Regions from separate parts of the Microbacterium sulfonylureivorans genome, predicted to be linked through region 1. Evidence: predicted binding sites of a transcription regulator. Region 1 holds the regulator's gene; the other holds the start of a gene.

The links. The regulator LexA, encoded in region 1, represses DNA repair genes until DNA is damaged. The targets are predictions, from matches to a motif close to TCGAACANNTGTTCGA.
Region 2: a site for LexA is predicted at 1,417-1,432, ahead of EER34_RS09830 (HNH endonuclease signature motif containing protein). Genes of this name have one in related genera too.

What each region holds. Positions count from the first base shown of each region.
Region 1 covers NZ_RJAD01000001.1:32,082-37,221, forward strand. Annotated here, with positions in the region: gene hisH (imidazole glycerol phosphate synthase subunit HisH) at 1-187, opposite strand, end outside; gene hisB (imidazoleglycerol-phosphate dehydratase HisB) at 184-792, opposite strand; gene EER34_RS00175 (histidinol-phosphate transaminase) at 789-1,883, opposite strand; gene EER34_RS00180 (LysM peptidoglycan-binding domain-containing protein) at 1,941-2,330, opposite strand; gene lexA (transcriptional repressor LexA) at 2,601-3,281, shown strand; gene EER34_RS00190 (hypothetical protein) at 3,340-4,806, shown strand; gene metE (5-methyltetrahydropteroyltriglutamate--homocysteine S-methyltransferase) at 4,803-5,140, opposite strand, start outside.
Region 2 covers NZ_RJAD01000002.1:80,859-85,998, reverse strand. Annotated here, with positions in the region: gene ftsX (permease-like cell division protein FtsX) at 1-167, opposite strand, end outside; gene ftsE (cell division ATP-binding protein FtsE) at 164-1,288, opposite strand; gene EER34_RS09830 (HNH endonuclease signature motif containing protein) at 1,443-2,777, shown strand; gene EER34_RS09825 (cupin domain-containing protein) at 2,867-3,214, shown strand; gene prfB (peptide chain release factor 2) at 3,237-4,349, opposite strand; gene EER34_RS09815 (MFS transporter) at 4,370-5,140, shown strand, end outside.

The DNA.
Region 1 (5,140 bases):
CCCGGAGCGCCTCCATCACCGCGCGGAACGCGCCGACACCGGGGACCACGAGCCCGTCGGCTTCGAGAACGAGCGCCCGGTCGGACGTCAGGCGGGCGTCCGCCCCCGCGGCGTCGAGCGCCTTCACCGCCGAGTGGACGTTGCCCGATCCGTAGTCCAGGACCGCGACGACGGGTCTGGAGCTCACAGAGCGCCCTTCGTGCTGGGGATGCCTTCGACCAGGGGGTCGAGTGACTTCGCCTGGCGGAACGCACGGGCGAACGCCTTGTACTCCGCCTCGGCGATGTGGTGAGGGTCGCGGCCCGAGATCACGCGCACGTGGACGGTGAGTGCGGCGTTGAAGGAGATCGCCTCGAACGTGTGCCGCACGAGCGACCCCGTGAAGTGCCCGCCGATGAGGTGGTGCTCGAAGCCGGCAGGCTCGCCCTCGTGCACGAGGTAGGGCCGGCCGCTGATGTCGACCACGGCCTGCGCGAGAGCCTCGTCGAGGGGCACCAGCGCGTCGCCGTACCGCGAGATGCCCGACTTGTCTCCCAGCGCCTCGCGGATCGCCTGCCCCAGCACGATGGAGATGTCTTCGACCGTGTGGTGCGCGTCGATGTCGGTGTCGCCCGACGCGCGCACGGTGAGATCGGTCAGCGAGTGCTTCGCGAAGGCCGTGAGCATGTGGTCGAAGAAGGGGACCGTCGTGTCGATGCGGCTGCGTCCGGTGCCGTCGAGGTCGAGCTCGAGCTCGACGGTGGACTCGCTCGTGGAGCGTCGGAGGGAGGCGGTACGCGATGCGGCGCTCATGAGGCCGATTCTATCGACGCGAGGGCGTCGAGGAACGCGGTGGTCTCCTCCTCGGTGCCCGCGGTCACGCGGAGGTGATGCGGGATCCCGACATCGCGGATCAGCACACCGCGGTCGTAGAGCCCGCGCCAGGTGGCCGCCGGATCGTCGACGCCGCCGAAGAGCACGAAGTTGGTCCACGACTCGTGGGGCGTGAAGCCGAGCGCCTCGACCGTCGCCGAGATGCGGTCGCGCTGCGCGACGATCTCGTCGACCATGCGCAGCATCGTCGGAGCGTGACGAAGGGCAGCGGATGCCGCGGCCTGCGTCAGGGCACTCAGGTGGTACGGCAGTCGTACCAGCCGGAGGGCGTCGACGAGGGCGGGGTCGGCCGCGAGATAGCCGACGCGCGCGCCCGCGAACGCGAACGCCTTGCTCATCGTCCGCGACACCACGAGGCGCTCGCGCCCGGGGAGCAGCGTGAGGGCGGAGCGCTCGTCGCGCGGAGCGAACTCGAAGTACGCCTCGTCGACGACGACGATCCCGTCGGTCGCGTCATAGGCGGCCTCGATCACGTCGAGGCCGAGCGGCGTGCCCGTCGGGTTGTTGGGCGCGCACAGGAAGACGACGTCGGGTGAGGCATCCGCGATCTGGGATGCCGCGTCCGCCGCATCGACGGTGTAGTCGGCCGCGCGCGAGCCGGCCACCCACCCGGCCCCGGTCGCCCGGGTGAGCAGCGGGTACATCGAATAGGTCGGCCCGAAGCCGAACGCGGTGCGCCCCGGCCCGGCGAACGCCTGCAGGACGTGCTGGAGCACTTCGTTCGAGCCGTTCGCGGCCCAGATCTGGTCGCGCGTCAGCCCGTGACCGAGGTACTCGGCGAAGCCCTCGCGAAGGGCCGTGAACTCGCGGTCGGGATACCGGTTGACGTCGCGGAGCGCGAGCGCGATCGAGTCCATGATGTCGTCGGCGACGACTTGCGGCACCGGATGCGTGTTCTCGTTGACGTTGAGCGCGACGGGGAGCGGAGCCTGCGGAGCGCCGTACGGCGTCATTCCGCGGAGGTCGTCGCGCAGGGGGAGGTCTTCGAGGCGTGGACTCACCTCTCCCATGGTAGAGGCGCAGCACGGGCGGATCGGCGGTGTGTCGACGCGCGGCGCGAGGCCGACTCAGGGAGCGGTGTGGTACTCCGCCGGGATCGCCAGGCTCTGTCCGGCCTGCAGGGAGACGCTGTCGAGTGCGTTGAGACGCACGAGCGCATCGACCACGTCGCGGGGATCGGCTGCGGGCGCGACCGCCTCCGCGATCGACCACAGCGTGTCGCCCGACGAGACCGTGATCGTCGTGAAGGACTCGATCGGGGCTCCGGCGTCGCGCGACGCGAGTGCGGAGCCGCCCGAGATCATCGCGAAGCAGACGGCCAGCGCGGCGGGCAGCGCGGCGAGGACCGCCAGCACGCGGCGACCGCGCACCGTCAGCCGCAGTCGCGTCGCCGGACGCGCGGCGCTCCGGAAGGATGCGCCCGTCAGTGCGGGTGTCGTGATGCCGATCGCGGTCATGATCTGCTCCTCCTGCTGGGGAGAGATTCGCACCCGCCGCTCGGCCGGGAGTGGGGGATGCGAATCTCTGTACCGAAGTTATCTTCGAACTATGGCGATGTCAAGGGACGTTTCGGGAGACGATCTCTCGAACGCGACACGCGGTCGCGGTGTTCCCCGAGAGCACCGAATCCGGATACGGTTTCGATACGAGAACCCCACCACGGGCCTCCGACATTCGAAGACCGCTGCACTCTCGAGAGCCCGAGCGCAGCGAGACAGGAGCCGGACATGAGCGACGCCACCGGGCGCGACAGGCCGCAGACGCGGCGGCGCAAGAGCCTGAGCGACAAGCAGCTGGCGATCCTCGAGGTCATCCAGCGGTCGATCGCCCGCCATGGCTATCCGCCGAGCATGCGTGAGATCGGCGACGCCGTCGGGCTCAAGTCCCTGTCGAGCGTGACGCACCAGCTCAACCAGCTGGAGCTGAGCGGCTACCTCCGGCGTGACGCCGGCAAGACCCGCGCGATGGAGGTCCTCATCGACCTGCCGGGCACCGCGACCGAGAACCCCGCCGACACGGCGCCCTCCGTCGGCGACGCGGCTCTGGTCCCACTCGTCGGGCGCATCGCCGCCGGCGTTCCGATCACCGCCGAGCAGCAGGTCGAAGAGATCTTCCCGCTCCCCCGTCAGCTCGTCGGCAAGGGCGACCTGTTCATGCTGAAGGTGTCGGGCGAGTCCATGATCGACGCCGCGATCTGCGACGGCGACTGGGTCGTCGTCCGCTCGCAGGCGACCGCCGACAACGGCGAGATCGTGGCCGCGATGCTGGACGGCGAGGCGACGGTGAAGACATTCCGCCAGCGCGACGGCCACACCTGGCTCCTCCCCCGCAACTCCGCGTTCGAGCCGATCCTCGGCGACGAGGCCGTCGTGCTCGGCAAGGTCGTCGCCGTCCTCCGCGCCGTCTGATCACCCCTCGCGGGTGAAACTTCCCGCAACGTCGTCGCCGTCCGCCAGAATGGGCGGCATGAGCGACATCGACACGGCGGACGCCCAGGCGCTCGCAGACCGCGTCCGCGAGCTGGAGTCCGAGAACGCCCGTCTCGCCGCGGAGGCTGCACCCGCACCGCGCTCCCGCCCCGCCGGAGGCCGATGGCGCACGGCCGTGTCCGCCATCTGCATCGTGGTCGCCGCCATCCTCGTGCCGGTCTCCATCGTCAGCGCGTGGGCGCGCGTCCAGCTGGTCGAGGAGGACGCGTTCGTCGCCACCCTCGCACCGCTGGTCGACGACCCCGCCGTCCAGGCGCTCGTCATCGACGAGACGATGGACGCCGTCACCGCGCAGGTCGACTTCCACGAGCTCACGTCTTCCCTGTTCGGGGGGCTGGCCGACATCGACGGCATGCCGCCGCGCGCCGCGCAGGTGCTCCAGATGCTGGAGGCGCCCGCCGCGGACGGCCTCGAGAACCTGGTCCACCAGGCGGTGACGCGCGTCGTCGAGTCGGATGCCTTCTCCGATGTCTGGGCGACCGCCACGCGCGCCGCGCACCGGGCGCTCACGACCGCGGCCACCTCCGACGGCGGCGGCCTCGTCGTCCGCACCGACGACGGTGTCGGCATCCAGCTCGGCGCCATCGTCGAGACCGTCAAGCAGCGCCTCACGGACCGAGGGGTCAGCGCGGCGCAGCTCATCCCCGCGATCGACCACGTCGTCATCATCGGCACGGGAGAGAACCTCGCGCTCATCCGCACCGGATACGCCCTGGCCACGACGCTCGGATGGTGGCTGCCCGTCATCACCCTCGTGCTGTTCGGGCTCGGCATCGCCATCGCACGTCGCCGCAGCGTCGCCGTGCTCGGCACAGGTCTCGGCATCGCGATCGGGGCCGGAGCCCTCGCCGCGACGCTGTCCATCGGCAACACCGCGATGCAGATCGTCGCGACCGACCTCGCGCTCTCGCCGTCCGCGATCGAGGTCATCTACGGTCAGCTGGTCGCCGCCATGGCGCAGACGGCCATCGTCCTCTCGCTGCTCGGCGTCTTCGTCGCCGTGCTCGGCTGGGCGATGGGCGGCTCGTCGCCCGCCCAGGGCGCGCGTGGCGCCGTCCACGGCATGAACTCCGCCGCTCGACGGCAGCTCGCGTCGCGCGGGTTCGACACCGGAGGCTTCGGCGGATGGCTTGCCCGCCACAAGGTGCTCGTGCGCACGATCATCGCCGTGCTCGCCGTCCTGTGGCTGTTCGCGCTGCGCCCGTTGTCCATCGGCGACGTGGTGCTCGTGATCGTGGTCGCGTTCGGCGTCGCCTGGATCCTCGAGCTGCTCCAGCGCCGTGCCGAAGAGCACGTCGTCGTCGAAGCTGTCGTGGACGACGCCGCCGCACCCGTCGAGGTCGTCGAGGAGTCCGAGGTCATCGAGATCGAGCCTGTCAAGGCGACGGATGCCGCGACCGTGGGGGCCGCGGCATCCGACTCGAAGAAGTCCCCGAAGGGCTAGACCGCCGCGCCCACCTTGTCGCGGATCGAACGCGTGGCCTCGATGATGTTGCGGAGGGACTCCACCGTCTCGTCGTAGCCGCGCGTCTTGAGCCCGCAGTCGGGGTTGACCCAGACCTGACGCAGCGGCAGCTCGGTGGCGGCGCGGTCGAGGAGGTCGGCGACCTCGGCGACCGACGGCACGCGCGGCGAGTGGATGTCGTAGACGCCCGGGCCGATGCCGTGGGTGAAGCCCGACGCGGCGATGTCGCCGATGACCTCCCCACGGCTGCGGGCGGCCTCGATCGAGGTGACATCCGCGTCGAGAGCGGCGATCGCATCGATCACGACGTCGA
Region 2 (5,140 bases), on a different contig from region 1:
GCGCGGTCGACCCAGAAGTCCTTCATCGTGGCGATCTGCATCTGCATGAGGATCGCCGCGCCCACGAACGTGAGCGACACGAACGTGACGAGGACGACCGAGATGACCATCGAGGCGTTGCGGCGCAGGCCGGTGAACGCCTCGGAGAGGATGAGTCCGACCCTCACGACGTGGGCCCCACTTCGTCATCGGGGTCGCTCTCGCCGAGCCCGAGACGGTCGGCGAGACCGAGCTCCGCCACATCGATCTCGGGGATGTCGGCGACCGGGATCGGCTGCGTCTGCGGTGCCGCAGGCGCCTTTGTGACGGGAAGCTTCGGCTCCGCTTCCTCCACGGACTCGGCCGGTTCGGGCGCGGGCTCGGGCTCCACGGCGCGCTCCTCGAGGGTCGAGGGCTTCGCCGCCGTTTCGGGCTCACGGTGCGGCGTCGGTGCCGGTGGGGGCGCAGCATCCGCCGCCTCTTCCTCATCGAGGTCGGCGAGGGTCGGATCGAGACCGGCTTCGGCTGCTGCGGCCGCTTCGCGCTGCACCTCGAGCACCGCGGTGAGCGCGGCGACGGCGGCGGCGCCGCGCTCCTGCTCGGGTGCGAGGCTCGGGAGGCCGGACGTGTCGCCGTACCCGCCGTGCCTCTCGTCGCGCACCATCTCGCCGTAGGCGAGCTCGATCACGCGACGCTGCATCTGGTCGACGAAGCCGGCTTCATGGGTTGCCATGACGACCGTGGTGCCCCCGGCGTTGATGCGCGCCAGCAGCTGCATGATGTCGACGGATGTCGCGGGGTCGAGGTTTCCGGTCGGCTCGTCCGCGAGGAGAACCTGGGGGCGGTTGACCAATGCGCGCGCGATGGCGACGCGCTGCTGCTCACCGCCGGAGAGTTCGTGCGGGAACCGCTTCTCCTTGCCCTCGAGCCCGACGAGGGCGAGCACCTCGGGGACCGTCTGCTGGATGAATCCGCGCGACGACCCGATCACCTGCAGCGTGAACGCGACGTTCTGGAAGACCGTCTTGGTCGGCAGCAGGCGGAAGTCCTGGAAGACCGCGCCGATGTGGCGGCGGAAGTACGGCACCTTGCGGTTGGACAGGGTGCGGAGATCGCGGCCGAGCACGACCACACGGCCGTCGCTCGGTGTCTCCTCCCGCAGGATCATGCGCAGACACGACGACTTGCCCGAGCCGGAGGCGCCGACGAGGAACACGAACTCCCCCCGCAGCACCTCGAAATCGACGTTGTTCAGGGCCGGCTTCGACGTGCCCTTGTAGCGCTTCGTGACATTCTCGAACCGGATCATGGCCTAACGAGCCTAAGCGCGGCGGCCCGGGTGGGTCAGAGCGACACCCGGCGGGGGGCATCCGATCGTGCGCGCCGGGGCGCATCCGGGGCCACGGCGGGTCACGGGCGGGGCGGGCGACGCCGATGTCGTAGATATGTTCTAATGTCTGGGTATGGCAGCAGAGCAGGAGCGAGACCCGGATGCCGTGCCCGACCCGGGTGCGGAGTGGCTCGCCGACGTTCTCCACGCGCCCGACGATGTGAGCCTCGTCACCGAGGTCGCCGACATGATGTCGGTCTTCGCCGCGCAGCGACTGGTCCGCATCCATGCGATGCGCCGCAATGCGCTCGACGAGGCGCGGATGTACGGCGGCGCGGTCGCCGCGGTGGTCGAGCGCTCGGTGCGTCTCGAACTCGCCGCAGCTCTGCGGGTCACCGAGAATGCGGCCGCGGGGCTCGTGGCCATGGCCGAATCCCTCGTCCATCGCTACCCCGCCGCGCTCGAGTCGCTCGGGCGCGCGCGGATGACCGAGCGCCACGCCGAGATCCTCGTCGATGCCCTCGACCCGATCGAACCCGAGGTGCGCGCCCGCGTGACCGACCGTGCCATCGCGCTCGCGGAAGAGCTCGCGATCGGAGCTTTCCGACGGGCGCTGCGGGCGCTGATCGACGTCGAACGCTCTGCGACGCTCGCCGAGCGGCACGAGCGGGCTCTGGGGCAGCGGCGCGTGGTCGTCGAGCCCGCGGACGACGGGATGGCATGGATCCATGCGCTGCTTCCTGCCGTCGAGGCACGGGCGATCCACGGTCGGCTGACCGCGATCGCGAAGGCCCTCGGAGACGGTGACGACGACCGCACGCTCGACCAGCGGCGGGCGGACGTGTTCGGCGATCTCCTCGTCGACGGTGAGACGACCGCGCTGGCGCCCGAAGCGCGTGGCATCCGCGCGACCGTTGCGGTGACGGTTCCCGTCATGAGCCTGCTCGATCACGCCGGGGGCCCGGGAAGGTCTGCCGGAGGTGTCGACGCGTCGACGGCGTGCGGGCCGGCGGTCGTCGAGGGCGTCGGGCCCATCCCTGCCGCTCGTGCCCGCGAGCTGTGCGGCGGAGCGGACGGCTGGATGCGCATCCTCACCCACCCCGAGACGGGCGTGGTGCTCTCGGTCGGGCGTGATCAGTACCGACCACCGCCCCCGCTGCGTCGCCTGGTGCGATGGCGGGCCGACCGCTGTATGGCTCCGGGGTGCGGCATTCCGGCAGCGCGATGCGAGATCGACCATACGTTCGCGTGGGAGCACGGCGGTGAGACCTCGCTCGACAACCTCGCACCGCTCTGCAAGGGGCATCACACGATCAAGCACCATGGCGGCTGGCGTGTCTCGCAGATCGCGGGCTCAGGTGGCGCGCTGGAGTGGACGTCGCCATCCGGGCGCCGCTACCGGGTGGAGCCGGAGCGGCGAGTGCCGGTCTTCCGATCGTCGGACGATCTCGTGAGCGCACCGTTCTGAGCCCGCTCCCGCTTCCTGCCGCGATGCGGACCGCGGCATCCGCTGACGGGCACTGGACTCCGGCGCGCGTCTCGGGTCACGATGGAGGGATGACCGCTTCACCCATCCCCGCATCAGAGCTCCTGGTGGGCGCCTCGCGCACGATGCGCTTCGAGGGCCGGCAGCACGACTCGGGCGTCTCGTTCTTCTACGTCGACAACGACCCCGGCATGGGGCCGGGCCTGCACCGGCATCCCTATACCGAGACGTGGCTCGTTATCGAAGGAGAGGCGACCATCCGCATGGGCGACGACACCGTGGTCGCGCACGCCGGAGACACCGCGGTCGTCGCCGCCGACACGTGGCACGGCTTCACCAACACCGGTCAGGGACGCCTGCGGATCATGTGCATCCATGCGTCGCCCGTGATGATCCAGGAGAACCTGGACCAGGCCTGACCATCAGGTCAGGGCTGCGACGTCAGTCGTCGACGTCCTTGCGCTTGCGCCACCGGATGCCCGCCGAGATGAACCCGTCGAGGTCGCCGTCGAAGACGATGGCCGGGTTGCCGACCTCGTGCCCCGTGCGGAGGTCCTTGACGAGCTGCTGGCCGTAGAGGAAGTACGACCGCATCTGGTCGCCCCAGCTCGCGGTGATCACACCGGCGAGCTCCTTCTTCTTGGCAGCCTCCTTCTCCTTCTGCAGAAGGAGAAGGCGCGTCTGAAGCACGCGCATGGCCGCGGCGCGGTTCTGGATCTGCGACTTCTCGTTCTGCATGGAGACGACGAGCCCGGTCGGAAGGTGCGTCAGGCGCACGGCCGAGTCCGTCGTGTTGACCGACTGACCGCCCGGGCCGGACGAACGGAAGACGTCGACGCGGATGTCGCCCTCGGGGATGTCGACCTCGACGGCCTCCTCCATCACAGGGATGACCTCGACGGCGGCGAAGCTCGTCTGACGCTTGTCGGCCGAGCCGAACGGGCTGATGCGTGCGAGACGGTGCGTGCCCGCCTCGACCGAGAGCGTGCCGTACGCGTACGGCGCGTCGACCTCGAACGTCGCGGACTTGATCCCGGCGCCCTCGGCGTACGAGGTGTCCATGACCTTCACCGGGTACTTGTGGCGCTCGGCCCAGCGCAGGTACATGCGAAGCAGCATCTCGGCGAAGTCCGTGGCGTCGTCGCCCCCGGCGCCGGAGCGGATGGTCACGACGGCCGACCGGTCGTCGTACTCGCCGTCGAGGAGTGTCTGCACCTCGAGCTGGCCGACGATGTCCTCGAGCTCGGCGATCTCGCGACGCGCCTCTTCGGCCGAGTCCTCGTCGTCCATCTCGTTCGCGAGCTCGACGAGCACCTCGAGGTCGTCGAGACGCGACTCGACATCTGTGACGCGCTTGAGCTCGGACTGACGGTGGCTGAGGGCACTGGTGACCTTCTGCGCCTTCTCGACGTCGTCCCACAGGTCGGGTGCGCCGGCCTCCTCGCTCAGCCGCGCGATCTCTGCGGTGAGTCCCTCGACGTCGACCACGGACTTGATGTCGGAGAACGTGGAACGCAGGGCCTGGATATCGGCGGAGGGATCGAAGTCGAGCATGACAGTCCAGACTAACGTGGATGCCCGTGAGCGATCGCCCCGAACACGAACCCGTGCCCGCGCGGGACGTGCTCTGGCGGTTCGCTCCGATGATCTACGGCCCGACCGTCCTCTTCGCCCTGGGCGAGGGTGCCGTCATCCCGCTGATCCCGGTCATCGCCGCACAGCTGGGAGCGGATGTCGCGACCGCCGCGCTCGTCGCGTCGGCGCTGGTCGTCGGCCAGCTGTGCGGCAACATCCCCGCGGGCTGGGCCGTCGCCCGGATCGGCGAGCGTCTCACCATGGCCATCGCAGGCCTGCTCTCGCTCGGCGCGGTGGTGGGCCTCGCCCTCGCACCGTCGCTCGGGGTGTTCGCCCTCGCCATCTTCCTCATCGGGTTCTGCGCCGCCGCGTTCGGCCTCGCACGTCACTCGTTCATGACCACTCGGGTGCCGCTCGCCTTCCGAGCACGCGCGCTCTCGCTCCTCGGCGGCACGTTCCGTCTCGGCATGTTCATCGGCCCGTTCGTCGCGGCCGGTCTGCTGGTGCTCTTCGGCGACGAGCACGCCGCGATCTGGTTCTTCGCGGGATGCCTCGTCGCCACGGTGCTCCTCGTGCTCCTCGGGCCCGACCCGGAGAAGCAGCTCACGCCGTCGAAGGACGACTCGAGGCTGGCCGAGGACACCGGCGAGCCTGTGACCGGATCCATCCCCACCTCCGAGCGCGCCGGCGTGTTCCGCACGATGTGGCAGTACCGACGCGTGCTGTCGCGTCTCGGGCTGGCCGCGGCATCCCTCTCCGCCGTCCGCTCG